2 regions of the Pseudoalteromonas sp. SWXJZ10B genome follow, and region 1 is predicted to be linked to the other one. Evidence: predicted binding sites of a transcription regulator. Region 1 holds the regulator's gene; the other holds the start of a gene.
What was found. Region 1 encodes NrdR, which represses ribonucleotide reductase genes. Its sites were predicted from a motif close to AAACACNANATNTNGTGTTT; they were not measured.

Region 1 (7,398 bases):
ATATGCTCCGGCGTCTATTGGTAATTTTGCAGTGGGTTTTGATGCACTTGGCGCAGCGCTTGCGCCAATTGATGGCAGTTTGTTAGGTGATGTAGCCGTTGTAAGCGCAGCACCAAGCGACGAATTTATTTGCACAGGCGAGTACGCTCACAAGTTACCAAGTGATGCTAATGAAAATTTAGCGTACCAGTGCTTAGTGCATTTTAGAGCGCATGTTGCGCCTACTATGCCAAGCGTAAAGCTCGAGCTTAAAAAGAACTTACCAATTGGCTCTGGGCTTGGCTCTAGTGCATGTTCGGTCGTGGCTACTTTTGCTGCCCTTGATAAGTTTGCAAAAACTAATTTAAGTCAGGTTGAGCTTATTGAACTGATGGCTGACTTTGAAGCTGTAGTAAGTGGCGGTCGTCATTACGACAACATCACGCCATGTTATTTAGGTGGCTTGCAGTTAACAGGTGATTTAATTCCTGATAAATCGATTGCACTGCCTGTTGATGAAAACTGGTACTACGTTGCTGCGTTTCCTGGTTTTTCACTCAACACTGCAAAAGCGCGCTCTGTTTTACCAAAAGAGTTGAACATGCATGCAAGTGTTGAGTTTGCTCAGCGTTTGTCGGCATTTAGTAGCTTGCTGTTAACTAATCGTTTTGACGATGCGCTAAGCATAATGAAAGATGAAATAGCAGAACCTTACCGCGCACCGCTTATAAAAGGCTTTAGTGAAGCCAAAGCAAGCTTGCCAGCGCTGGGCGCTGAAATAGTCAGTATTTCGGGCGCAGGACCAACCTTATTTAGTGTGTGTAAAACACTTGAAGCTGCACAGCAATGCGCGCAGTGGTTAGAAACCAATTACATTAACGAGCAAGGCTTTTGCCACATTTGTAAATTAGATAACGACGGCACGCGTCAATTAACAGTTTTATAGGATAGGTAGTCATGCAATTACATAATTTAAAAGAGTGCTCACAAAAAGTGTCGTTCGTTGAAGCCGTAAAAACAGGTTTGGGTCGTAATCAAGGTGTGTTTTTCCCTGAATCCCTTGCCCCACTGTCCGATGTTGATGCATTGCTTGATATGGACTTTGTTACACGCAGTGGTAAAATATTATCTCACCTAATTGGTGATGAGCTGCCAAGCGACACTGTGGCACAAATGGTTAAAAATGCATTTAACTTTCCAGTTAAGCTGGTGGAAGTTGAAGAGAATACATACTGCTTAGAGTTGTTTCATGGTCCTACACTTGCGTTTAAAGACTTTGGTGGTCGCTTTATGGCAGAGTGTTTAACGCAGTTTAACAAAGACGAGAAAGTAACTATTTTAACAGCAACATCGGGCGATACCGGTGCAGCTGTAGCGCATGCTTTTTACAATAAACCAAATATCGATGTTGTTATTTTATACCCTAAAGGCAAAATTTCACTTGCTCAGCAAAAGCTATTTACTACGCTAGGTAACAATATTCATTGTTACGCAGTTGAGGGCAGCTTTGATGATTGCCAAGAGCTAGTTAAAAATGCCTTTTTAGATGAAGAAGTTAAATCAACACTTGGGCTTAACTCAGCTAATTCAATTAATATTAGCCGTTTAGTTGCTCAGGTTTGTTACTACTTTGAAGCCATCGCACAGCTACCAAAAGAAAAACGCGCAACAGCACATATATCAGTACCTAGTGGTAACTTTGGTAATGTGTGTGCCGCAATGATTGGTGCGGTTATTGGTTTACCTGTTGGCAAATTAAGTGCAACAACAAATCAAAATGATACTGTGCCGCGCTTTATGCTTGATAAAAACTGGACGCCAAACGCAACGCTTGAGTCGCTTTCAAATGCGATGGATGTAAGTAAGCCAAACAATTGGCCGCGTGTACAAACAATGTTAGATAATAACTGGTTTAGCTACGATAATTTTTATTCAACAAGCGTAAACGAGCAAGACACGCAAGCCGTGATGAAAAAAATTCAACAAACTGGCTATGTTGCGGAGCCTCATACTGCTATTGCTTACCAAGGTCTTGTTGAAAATCGGGCACCTGGTGCAGCGGGTATCTTTTTAGCGACAGCTCATCCTGCTAAGTTTAAAGAAAGCGTAGAGGGTATTCTAAATATTGAATTAGGTATGCCAAAACCACTTGCTGATGCACTAGCAAAACCATGCCTAGCAAGCGATATGAACGCCGATTACGACGAGTTACGTACCGAAATGCTCGCTAAATTAGGCTAAGTTAAATTAAAAGGAAAAGCGGCTTGAGCCGCTTTTTTTATAACTTTATACGGATGAATACACTTAGTTATATTTACTAATTAAATGTAGTGAATATAATTCATTTAAAATTATTATGGTTTTATAAAAAAATATCATCTTAAAAGAGCTGTGAAATAGTTTCAATCCCTGTTTAAATATCCTCAACTTAAGAGCGTAGGCAAAGAGTCGTTTAAAGCGTACAATAAAGCCTCTAAAAAACACCATACACGTTGCCCTAGGAGACCCCAATGTTAGAACGTAGCATGAATATTTCGGATTTTGATCCAGAGTTATTTGACGCGATAACCAAAGAAACTGCTCGCCAAGAAGAGCATATCGAACTAATCGCTTCAGAAAACTACTGTAGCCCACGCGTACTAGAAGCGCAGGGTTCACAGCTTACAAACAAATACGCAGAAGGTTACCCAGGCAAACGTTATTATGGCGGTTGTGAGCATGTAGATGTTGTTGAGCAATTAGCAATTGACCGTGCTAACGAATTATTTGGTTCTGACTATGCTAACGTACAGCCACATGCTGGTTCGCAAGCAAATGCGGCTGTTTTTCTAGCATTGTTAGATGCAGGCGATACTGTATTAGGTATGAGCTTAGCTCATGGTGGTCACTTAACTCACGGTTCTCACGTAAGCTTCTCTGGTAAGCTTTACAATGCAATTCAATACGGACTAGATGAAGCAACGGGCGAAATTGATTACGCACAAGTTGAAGCGCTAGCACTTGAGCATAAACCAAAAATGATTATTGGTGGTTTCTCAGCGTACTCAGGTATTGTTGATTGGGCTAAGTTCCGTGAAATTGCTGATAAAGTAGGTGCTTACCTGTTTGTTGATATGGCTCACGTTGCCGGCTTAATTGCGGCAGGCGTTTACCCAAGCCCAGTTCCTCATGCACACGTTGTAACAACAACTACGCATAAAACACTTGCAGGCCCTCGTGGTGGTTTAATTATTTCTGCATGTGGCGACGAAGCTATTTACAAAAAGCTTAATAGCGCTGTTTTCCCTGGTGGCCAAGGCGGTCCTTTATGTCATGTTATTGCAGCAAAAGCAGTGGCATTTAAAGAAGCACTTCAACCAGAGTTTAAAGTATACCAAACACAAGTTGTTAAAAACGCAAAAGCAATGGTTGCAGTTATGCAAGAACGTGGCTACAAAATCGTTTCTGACAAAACTGAAAACCACTTATTTTTACTTGATTTAATCGATAAAGATATCACTGGTAAAGATGCGGACGCTGCCCTAGGCAACGCTAACATCACAGTTAATAAAAACTCAGTGCCAAACGATCCACGCTCACCATTTGTAACATCTGGTTTGCGTATTGGTTCTCCTGCAATCACTCGTCGTGGTTTTACAGAAGTAGAGTCAAAAGAGCTTGCTGGCTGGATTTGTGACGTACTAGATAACATCACTGATGAATCTGTACAGGCGCAAGTTAAAGAAAAAGTAAAAGCTATTTGTGCAAAATTACCTGTATACGCTTAATTGCATAAGCAGTAGTAATTTAGATCACAACTGTTTAGTTTTTTGCTAAGATAAAAGGCCGCTATTTAGCGGTCTTTTTTGTTTTAAAACGGAAGTACCGAGTTATGCATTGTCCATTTTGTACCGCAAAAGATACTAAAGTAATTGACTCACGCCTTGTTGGCGGAGGCCATCAAGTTCGCAGACGTCGTGAATGTAACGATTGCCACGAGCGCTTTACTACATTTGAAGGCGCTGAACTGGTTATGCCTCGCGTTGTTAAGCAAGATGGCAGCCGGGAACCGTTTAACGAAGATAAGCTTTTAAATGGCTTAAACCGCGCACTCGAAAAACGCCCAGTAAGTACCGAGCAAGTAGATGAAGTTGTAAATATAATAAAATCACAACTACGCGCAACGGGTGAGCGAGAAATTTCAAGCCATTTGGTGGGTGAATGTATTATGGAAGCACTTAAAAAACTCGATAAAGTTGCGTACGTAAGATTTGCTTCTGTTTATCGCTCGTTTGAAGACATACGCGAATTTGGCGAAGAAATTGCCCGCTTAGGGGAGTAACAATGCAAAGCCAAACTATTTTTACCGAACATGACGAAATGTATATGGCACGCGCCATAGAACTTGCCAAAAAAGGGCGGTTTACTACAACACCTAATCCTAATGTTGGCTGTGTATTAGTTAAAAATAATCAAATAATTGGTGAGGGTTTTCATCAATTAGCAGGCCAAGGGCACGCTGAAGTAAACGCGTTAGCTATGGCGGGCAACAATGCACAAGGCGCTACCGCTTATGTAACGCTCGAACCTTGTAGTCATTATGGGCGTACGCCACCGTGTGCTGAAGGCTTAAAAAAGGCAGGCGTAGTAAAAGTAATTGCTGCTATGGTTGATACAAATCCACAAGTTGCAGGCAAAGGCCTTAAAATACTGAGCGACGCCGGTATTGACGTTGCTTATGGATTACTTGAATCGCAAGCTCGCGCACTTAACGTTGGCTTTTTTAAGCGAATGGAACAAGGCTTACCTTATGTGACCTGTAAAATGGCAGCAAGCATAGATGGTAAAACAGCGCTTAAAAATGGGCAAAGTAAGTGGATCACAAGTCCTGCTGCTCGCCAAGATGTACAATTATACCGCGCGCAAAGCTGCGCTATTTTAACCGGTGCAGATACTGTATTAGTAGACGATGCTAAGCTTAATGTGCGACTAAGCGAGTTGCCTTGCACGTTACCTACTGATTTACCGCTTCGCCAACCGGTGCGTGTTATAATTGACTCTCAAAATCGCTTAACACCTGACCTTGCTTTATTTAAAATCCAAAGTGATGTAATAATATTTACGACTAAGGTTGATAAATCACTGCAATGGCCGCATTTTGTAAAGCATATTGAAGTAAGTGAAAGTAACGGCAAAGTTGATTTACAGGCTGTTTTAGAAAAGCTTGGGCAACTGCAGTTTAATAATGTGTGGCTTGAGAGCGGAGCAACACTTGCTGGTAAAATGACAGAGCTTAATTTAGTTGACGAGTTTGTTTTTTATTTGGCGCCTAAATTAATGGGCCATGATGCAAAAAGTTTAGTTAATTTTCCTGAATTGACGAGTATGCAAAACACCGTTGATTTAACATTTAATGAATGTGCGCGCATTGGTGACGATTTACGTATCACCGCGTTAAAAGCTCATTAAAACCACTTAATAAAAAAGAGTAGCGGTATGTTTACTGGAATAATAGAAGCCACAGGCAAAATTGCTTTATTACAAAAAAAACAAGGCGACTTAGCTATTCGCATTCAAAGTGCTGATCTTGATATGAAAGATGTAAAACTAGGCGACAGCATTGCAACCAATGGCGTTTGCTTAACCGTAGTTGATAAACATATTGACGGCTTTAGTGCTGATTTATCTAACGAGACGATTGGTTTAACCGGTTTTGCTCACTATGCTTTAGGGCAAACGGTTAATCTTGAAAAAGCCATGCAACCGGTTTCGCGTTTGGGCGGTCATTTAGTATCTGGCCATGTTGATGGCATTGCGACTATCACAAGTATTGCAGCAAACGCTCGAGCAACAGAATATTGGCTTACAACCGACGAAAATTTAATGAAATACATTCCGTACAAAGGTTCGGTATGTATTGATGGTATAAGCCTGACAGTAAACGCTGTAGAGGGCAATAAATTCAAATTAACAATTGTCCCACACACGAGTGAGCAGACCACAATTGCTCATTTTAAAGTAGGTACTCAAGTTAATTTAGAAGTCGATCAAATTGCACGTTATTTAGAACGCCTTATAAAAGGTGCAGAGCAACCAACGGGCTCTGATATTTCGATGAGCTTACTCGCAAAAGCGGGTTTTATTAAATAACGAAACTGATAACTTACACGAGCAAATTTATGAATTTACACAGCGCACAAGAAATCATCGATGATATTAAAGCCGGTAAAATGGTTATTTTAATGGATGATGAAGATAGAGAAAATGAAGGCGATTTAATAATAGCTGCTGAGCATATTAGCGCACAAGCGATTAACTTCATGGCGACTCATGGCCGTGGTTTAATTTGCTTAACTATGACGCAAGATCGTTGCGAGCAACTTGATTTACCGTTAATGGTTAAAAACAATGGTGCTGCATTTTCGACTAACTTTACAATGTCGATAGAAGCATCAAAAGGTGTTACAACCGGTATTTCTGCTGCTGATAGAGCGCGCACAGTGCAAGCGGCTATAGCAAAAGGCGCAGTGCCAACTGATATTGTTCAGCCTGGTCATATTTTTCCTATCATGGCACAACCAGGAGGCGTATTAACTCGCGCAGGACATACTGAAGCTGGCTGTGATTTAGCTCGTTTAGCTGGGCTTGAAGCATCATCAGTTATTGTTGAAATACTCAATGCTGACGGCACCATGGCGCGTCGCCCTGATTTAGAAGTGTTTGCGAAAGAGCACGATATTAAAATTGGTACTATTGCTGATTTAATTGAATACCGTAACTTAAATGAAACGACAATTGAGCAAGTTGCAAAATGTAAATTGCCTACTGTTCACGGTGAGTTTGATTTAGTGACTTATAAAGACACAATTGACGGCCAATTACATTACGTATTGCTTAATGGCGACATAAAAGAGCAAGAACCGACAAATGTACGTGTACATTTGCAAAGCACTTTTAACGATATCCTACTTTCAGACAGAAGTGCTGACCGCAGCTGGGGCCTTTCTGAGGCAATGGCTTATATTGCTAAAAATGAAGGTGCTTTAGTTATTTTAGGTAAGCAAGAAAGCACTGAAGAGTTAGAGGCAACTGTAAAAGCATTTGCAGCAGCTGATGCGGGCGAAAGCGTTACGCCACGTAAATTCAAAGGTACATCTCGTACTGTTGGCGTAGGTTCGCAAATACTTGCAGATCTGGGAATTAAACAGATGCGTTTAATGAGTCGTCCTAAAAAGTATCATGCACTTTCGGGCTTTCATTTAGAAGTTGTTGATTACATTGAGCCACAATAAGCATCACGCTTAAACTAGGCTATTATTTTATTTTTATGGTATGATGCGCAGCAATTTTTGCGCAATCGCAACCGCTTGAACTTATTTTTAGGGTTATCAAATGAAAATTATTGAAGGTAGTAAGTACGCTCCTGGCAAAAAGTTTGCC
Region 2 (7,398 bases), on a different contig from region 1:
ATATCAACTGTAATATCAGAAAGTGGTTTTGAACAACATGTGAGTATTTCACCAGATCGAACATGTGCCAAAGGCTCTATGAAATAACAAATATCTCCTTTAAGGAGCTTGCATCGACAAGCCCCGCAATAACCATCACGGCAGTGAAACTCAATGTCTATATTTTCCCGTTCTAATGATCTAAGAATACTAATGTCGCTATCAAAAAAGGTCAATTCTCTCCCTTCAATAGTTATTTTCTTATCCATTACAAATCGAAATCCCCAAAATCAGCAACTGATACATTTGAGTCAACTTGTCCAACGAGGTAACTCGATATCTCTGCTTCTTGAGGGGCAACTTGAACATTATCGCTAGACAAGTATGAGTTTATCCACGGAATAGGATTGCTCGGAGCATTATAAGCGGGTTCTAGGCCTATTGCCGACATCCTTTGATTAGCAATATACTCAACGTATTGTTTTAATATATTTGCATTAATACCGATCATTGAGCCATTCTTAAATAAATAGTCAGCCCATTCTTTCTCTTGTTCAACAACCTCTAAGAATATTTCTCTACTCTTATATTGTAATTTTTCAGAAATTATTTTCATTTCAGGATCATCTTTACCAGATGCCCATAGATTTAATATATGTTGAGTCGCAGTTAAATGAAGAGATTCATCACGAGCGATAAGCTTAATTATCTTAGCATTACCTTCCAATAACTCGCGTTCAGAGAAAGCAAAAGAACATGCAAACGAAACATAAAATCTTATTGCTTCTAATGCATTGAGTGCACAGATTGAACAGAAGAGCTTTTCTTTTAACACTGTCAAAGACACTATGATAGCTTCTCCGCTAATTATATGTGTCCCCTCACCGTGTAAATTGAATGCCTGAGTATGTTTAATTAAATCATCAAAGATATCAGTAATACTCTGAGCTCTTTTGATTATGGCTGGATTAATAATTATATCATCAAAGACTTCACCAGGATCTGTAAAGAGGTTTCTCAGAATATGAGTATAACTTCTTGAATGAATAGTCTCTGAAAATGCATGCGTTTCAGCCCATGTTTCCATGGAAGGTTGTGATGTAATAGGAAGCATTATCATATTAACTGAACGAGCTGCAATTGAATCTAGCAAGGTTTGATATTTTAGATTAGAAATAAAAATATGCTTCTCTGCATCAGATAAATTTTGCCAATCAGCTCTATCTTTTGATACATCAACTTCTTCCGGTCTCCAAAAGAAAGAAAGCTGTTTCTCAATTAACTTTTCGAAGATAGGGTGTTTCTGTTCATCATAACGAGATACGTTTACTGGATTACCAAAAAACATCGGCTCCAACATGTGATTAAATTTTTTCTGATTAAAGGTTGTATATTTCATGATTGCTTCACTTCTAATTATAACCTAACCAAAGTTGTATTTATTATTAGTATTATTATTAAAACGTTGAGTTAAGTTAGATCTAATGTAAGTTGGTTTTTTATTTAGTTACTGATTTAATTGGAGTTAAGTTAATTAATGATTAAATAGTTAGATATTTAATTAACTTGTTGTCCATATAACGTTTCTATCCATGTTTCAAGCTCTGGTAACGATACAATAGGAAGTAGGGCAACGTTAGGTGAACGACCTTGTACGCTATCAAGCAAAGTTTGATATTTTAAGTTACTTAAAAATATATGCTTTTCGTGATCTGGTAATGCTTGAAAGTCTAAACGGTCTTTGCTTACATCTACTTCTTCAGGACGCCAAAAGAAAGACAGTTGCTTTTCGATTAACTTTTCAAAAATTGGGTATTTTTGTTGGTCATAACGAGATACGTTAACAGTTTGGCCAAAAAACATTGGCTCTAGCATTTGGTTATTATGGTTTCGGCTAAATGTAGTATAAGACATGTTTATCACTCAAAAAACTATCAGAAAAAGCGGGCTAAATGCCCGCTTAAAATAAAAATTAATAACTATATTTTACACGCGCCGCCTTCACAATCATCATCTTCCACTTCTGGAGTATCTTCTTGCATATCTGAGGCACCATCGCGAGTGTTGTGGTAGTACAAGGTTTTAACACCCAGTTTGTACGCAGTTAGTAAGTCTTTTAATAAGACTTGCATAGGTACTTTACCGCCTTCGAATTTATTTGGATCATAATTTGTGTTTGCCGATATAGTTTGGTCAACAAATTTCTGCATTATGCCCACAAGTTGTAGGTAACCATCGTTTGATGGAATATCCCATAATAACTCGTAGTTATTCTTTAAACGTTCGTACTCAGGCACTACTTGTTTCAAAATACCGTCTTTACTTGCTTTAACGCTAATGTGACCACGTGGTGGCTCAATACCATTTGTTGCGTTAGAGATTTGCGACGATGTTTCTGAAGGCATTAACGCACTTAGTGTTGAGTTACGCATGCCGTGCTCTTTAATGCTGGCACGTAATGTATCCCAATCAAGGTGAAGTGGTTCATCACAAATTTTATCTAAGTCACGTTTGTACGTATCTGTTGGCATAATGCCCTGTGAATACGTTGTTTCGTTAAACTTAGGACAGGCACCACGCTCTTTAGCAAGCTCGTTTGATGCTTTCATTAGGTAGTATTGAATCGCTTCAAACGTTTTGTGAGTCAGTGCATTTGCGCTGCCATCTGAGTAACGCTTACCGTTTTTAGCTAAGTAGTATGCGTAGTTAATTACGCCTATGCCTAGTGTACGACGACCCATAGTCGCATTTTTTGCAGCCGGTACAGGGTAGTCTTGGAAATCAAGTAAGTTATCAAGTGCGCGCACTGCAAGTTCAGCTAGCTCTTCAAGCTCATCTAGTGATTCAATGGCGCCTAAGTTAAACGCAGACAGTGTACAAAGGGCAATTTCGCCTTCTTCGTCGTTTACGTTGCTTAGTGGCTTAGTTGGCAATGCAATTTCTAAACATAAGTTAGATTGGCGAATAGGCGCAACTTTAGCAATGAACGGGCTGTGTGTATTACAGTGGTCCACATTTTGTAAATAAATACGACCTGTACTTGCACGCTCTTGTGCAAACATAGAGAAAAGCTCAATGGCTTTAATACGCTTTTTACGAATAGATTCGTCTTGCTCATATTTTACGTAAAGCGCATCAAACTCTTCTTGGTCTTCAAAAAATGCATCGTAAAGACCAGGCACATCTGATGGGCTAAATAACGTAATGTAATCGTCTTTAATTAAACGAGAGTACATTAATTTATTAAACTGTACGCCGTAATCAAGGTGGCGAACACGGTTGTCATCTACACCACGGTTATTTTTAAGCACAAGTAGGTTTTCTACTTCTAGGTGCCAAAGCGGGTAGAATAATGTTGCTGCGCCGCCACGTACACCACCTTGTGAACAGCTTTTAACAGCTGTTTGAAAGTGCTTATAAAAAGGAATACAACCTGTGTGGTACGCTTCGCCATTACGGATGTGGCTACCTAACGCACGAATACGACCTGCGTTAATACCAATGCCCGCACGTTGTGATACGTATTTAACAATCGCAGACGATGTAGCATTAATTGAATCAAGGCTGTCGCCACATTCAATTAATACACATGAGCTAAACTGGCGAGTAGGCGTACGTACACCTGCCATAATAGGCGTAGGTAATGATATTTTAAATAACGAGACTGCATCATAAAAACGCTTAATGTAAGAAACGCGTGTTTCACGTGGGTAGTCAGAAAATAAGCTCGCCGCGACTAAAATATATAAAAACTGTGCACTTTCGTAAATCTCACCCGATACACGGTTTTGAACGAGATACTTACCTTCAAGCTGTTTTACAGCCGCGTAGCTAAAGTTAAGATCGCGAGAATGATCAAGGTATGCATCAAGCTCGTCTAATTCTTGCTCTGTGTAATCTACTAATAAGTGAGCATCGTAGCGTTTATCGCCAACCATTTTTGTTACGTGGTCAAATAAACGTGGTGGCTCAAATTGACCGTACGCTTTTTTACGTAAATGGAATACAGCTAAACGTGCAGCTAAGTATTGATAATCAGGCGATTCTTTTGAAATCTGATCCGCTGCTGCTTTAATGATGGTTTCGTGAATGTCTTTAGTACGAATACCGTCGTAAAACTGAATGTGCGATTTTAATTCAACTTGCGAAACCGAAACGTTGCTTAAACCTTCGGCGGCCCATTCAATAACGCGATGGATCTTATCAAGATCAAGAGGCTCTTTACGCCCGTCACGTTTGCTTACAGATAACTGTTGGTTCATTTGCCTGTATTCCTTGGGAATTATGTATTTTGACCAATGGGTCATACCTCGCAATAGCAAGGTAAGTACTCATTTATTATAAGTTTCACCGTAATGGCGAATTTAATTGAATAACATTTGGCCACAATATCTGGTGTTGTTCAATTTAGAGATCACAAGATAGTGTGGTCTGAGTTGTTTTGCAAGGGACATAATTGCCCCTATTTGTGGATAACTTTGGGATAACACACTTGTGTTAGTAGACACTCACCTTCGAACAATCATTTAAGTTAGAATATGCAGAAATCAACTAATGATCTGCTAAATTTACGCATTTTAAAAATAAATTCTGACTGCTTTTTTTATCAGCAAGCTTTGTGTGAAAACTAACACAATCACAATATATAGTGTTTAATAATTAACATAGCACTATATATGGTTTTAATGGACTATCTAAGTTAGTTGTTTAATGTTCACGATTCAATGCTTTCAGAAATAAAAAGCATAATTAGGGGTAAGAAATAGAAATGGGCTAAAAGATAGCCCATTTAAGTTTATGCGAAGAGCATGCTACCCAGTGTAATAATTTTAAAAAGAATCATTATTACACTCTCTGAAATTTCTATAGAAATATTGAGTTTCAACTTTAGTTATCCTAAATCTGAGTTAGTCACTTGCCGATAATATAAGAATCAGTTACGCTCAAATTTCCACACTTGGGCGCTTTCCTAAATTTTAGCAAGTGTCTTTGCTAACATCATATTCAAACCTTGAGTATGGTGTTAGCCCCTCCACCTAGTTGAAATATCAATTCCATCAAAGTGTTAATAAAACTTTAATGTGGTCTGAGTTGTTTTGCAAGGGACATAATTGCCCCTGTTTGTGTATAACTTTGGGATAACGCATTTGTGTTAGTAGACGCTCACACTTAAACGACCATTTAATTAAAGGCGTTTAAAAAGTAAACTAATGTTCTGCTAAATTTGCGCATTTTAAAAATAAATTCTGACTGCTTTTTTATCGACAAGCTTTGTGTGAAAACTAACACAATCACAATATATAGTGTTTAATAATTAACATAGCACTATATATGGTTAAAACCATCAATTGGACTTTGCCAGTTAAAATCAGCATTCCAGCTGTTGGCTTCATCAATACTTGGTATATAACCCCAAAGTGCCGTTGCAGTGTGCATACCTGCCGCTTTGCCTGCTTGTATGTCACGCTGTGCATCACCAATGTACAAACAACGGTTTGGTTTTACCCCCATAAGCTTTGCACAATGTAGTAGTGGTAGCGGTGATGGTTTGGCCTCAGCCAAGGTATCGCCACTTATTACTACACTGGCGTTTTTTAAAGCGGGGATAGCTGCAACTAAAGGATCGGTTAAAAACCCTGGTTTATTAGTCATGATCCCCCACTTGATCTTTTTTTGATCAAGGGCGATAAGTAGCGATTCAACTGCAGAGAAGCAATGCGTGTGTTTTGCTATGTTCGCAGCGTACTCGTCAACTAATTGCTTAATAAGCTCGCTTTGGTGTTGTTTAGCCCATAACTCTTTAAAACCAGCCTCTAATAATGCACCTGCGCCGTTAGAGGCTGCAGGGCGGTATACATCACTACTAACAGGTTTGATTTTATTACTAATAAGGACTGCGTTTAAAGCGGCGCCTAAATCATCAGCGGTATCGAGCAGGGTGCCGTCTAAATCAAATAAAAATGCATCGTACTCAATAAGAGGCAGGGGGGCTTGAGAGCTAGCCATTAAGCTAACTTCTCAAAATAAAGTATGTAATTTACGCTAACGTCGTTATTAAGCGTATATTGCTTTGATAGTGGGTTATAAGAAAGCCCTGTACTTGCACGTACTTTTAAACCCGCTTGCTCCGCCCATGCAATAAGTTGCGCAGGTTTTATAAACTTTTTATGATCATGTGTACCTTCAGGTACCATTTTTAATAGCTTTTCGGCACCAACAATCGCGTATAAATATGCTTTAGGTGTTTTGTTTAGCGTTGAAAAAAACACGTCTGCACCTGGTTTTGCAAGTGCAGCTACAGCATGAATGATAGAAGCTGGGTCGGGTACGTGCTCAAGCATTTCCATACATGTTATTACATCAAAACGTTCTGGGTTTTGTGATGCAAACTCTTCTGCAGGTACTTTTATGTAATCTACATTTACGCCTGTCTCTAAACTATGCAATTTAGCAACAGTTAAAGGTTCTTGTCCCATATCGATGCCGGTTACTTTTGCACCCATACGCGCCATGCTTTGGCTTAAAATACCGCCGCCACAGCCAACGTCGAGTGTTTCTTTATCGAATAAGCCTTGCGTTTTGTTTGCTATAAAATCTAAACGTAACGGGTTAATTTCGTGAAGAGGTTTGAATTCTCCGTCTAGGTCCCACCAACGCTCTGCGATGGCTTCAAATTTTGCTATTTCTGCGTGATCTACATTTTGATGTTCGGTCATAAAATACTTCCTCGTCAATCTGAGGCCATTATATAGGGCTAAATTGATAAATCGCAAAGTTTTGCGCCTGTAAATTGAAATTAATTGTGATAGCATGGCTGTTAGTAATAATAACAAATACTCTTAATACCCAATACCGGGTTGTTGAGAGCTGATACTGAAGGAATGTGATATCAAATGACTGATCTCGCCAATGAAATTCTGCCAGTCAATATTGAAGACGAGTTAAAAAACTCCTACTTAGATTACGCAATGAGCGTAATAGTAGGACGTGCATTACCAGACGTACGTGACGGTTTAAAACCTGTTCACCGCCGCGTTTTGTTTGCAATGAACGAGCTTAGTAATGACTGGAACAAGCCTTACAAAAAATCGGCCCGTGTGGTCGGTGACGTAATCGGTAAATACCACCCACACGGCGACAGTGCAGTTTATGACACGATAGTTCGTATGGCTCAGCCATTCTCACTACGTTATATGCTTGTAGATGGCCAAGGTAACTTCGGTTCGGTTGATGGTGATTCAGCAGCGGCAATGCGTTATACAGAAGTACGTATGGCAAAAATGTCGCATGAGTTATTAGCCGATCTTGAAAAAGAAACGGTTGATTTCGTTCCTAACTACGATGGCACAGAGTTCATCCCTGACGTGTTACCTACGAAAGTTCCTAATTTATTAGTGAATGGTTCGTCGGGTATTGCAG

Region 2: a site for NrdR is predicted at 4,361-4,380, ahead of nrdA (class 1a ribonucleoside-diphosphate reductase subunit alpha). Genes of this name have one in related genera too.

The regions. Positions count from the first base shown of each region.
Region 1 is NZ_JADYXD010000017.1:17,779-25,176, reverse strand. It holds gene thrB (homoserine kinase) at 1-925, shown strand, start outside; gene thrC (threonine synthase) at 937-2,220, shown strand; gene glyA (serine hydroxymethyltransferase) at 2,490-3,746, shown strand; gene nrdR (transcriptional regulator NrdR) at 3,851-4,300, shown strand; gene ribD (bifunctional diaminohydroxyphosphoribosylaminopyrimidine deaminase/5-amino-6-(5-phosphoribosylamino)uracil reductase RibD) at 4,303-5,427, shown strand; gene I6F54_RS14605 (riboflavin synthase) at 5,455-6,108, shown strand; gene ribBA (bifunctional 3,4-dihydroxy-2-butanone-4-phosphate synthase/GTP cyclohydrolase II) at 6,138-7,250, shown strand; gene ribH (6,7-dimethyl-8-ribityllumazine synthase) at 7,351-7,398, shown strand, end outside.
Region 2 is NZ_JADYXD010000002.1:316,595-323,992, forward strand. It holds gene yfaE (class I ribonucleotide reductase maintenance protein YfaE) at 1-248, opposite strand, end outside; gene nrdB (class Ia ribonucleoside-diphosphate reductase subunit beta) at 248-1,378, opposite strand; partial or broken gene I6F54_RS03260 (ribonucleotide-diphosphate reductase subunit beta) at 1,561-1,893, opposite strand; gene nrdA (class 1a ribonucleoside-diphosphate reductase subunit alpha) at 1,959-4,241, opposite strand; gene I6F54_RS03270 (HAD-IA family hydrolase) at 5,305-5,985, opposite strand; gene ubiG (bifunctional 2-polyprenyl-6-hydroxyphenol methylase/3-demethylubiquinol 3-O-methyltransferase UbiG) at 5,985-6,695, opposite strand; gene gyrA (DNA topoisomerase (ATP-hydrolyzing) subunit A) at 6,873-7,398, shown strand, end outside.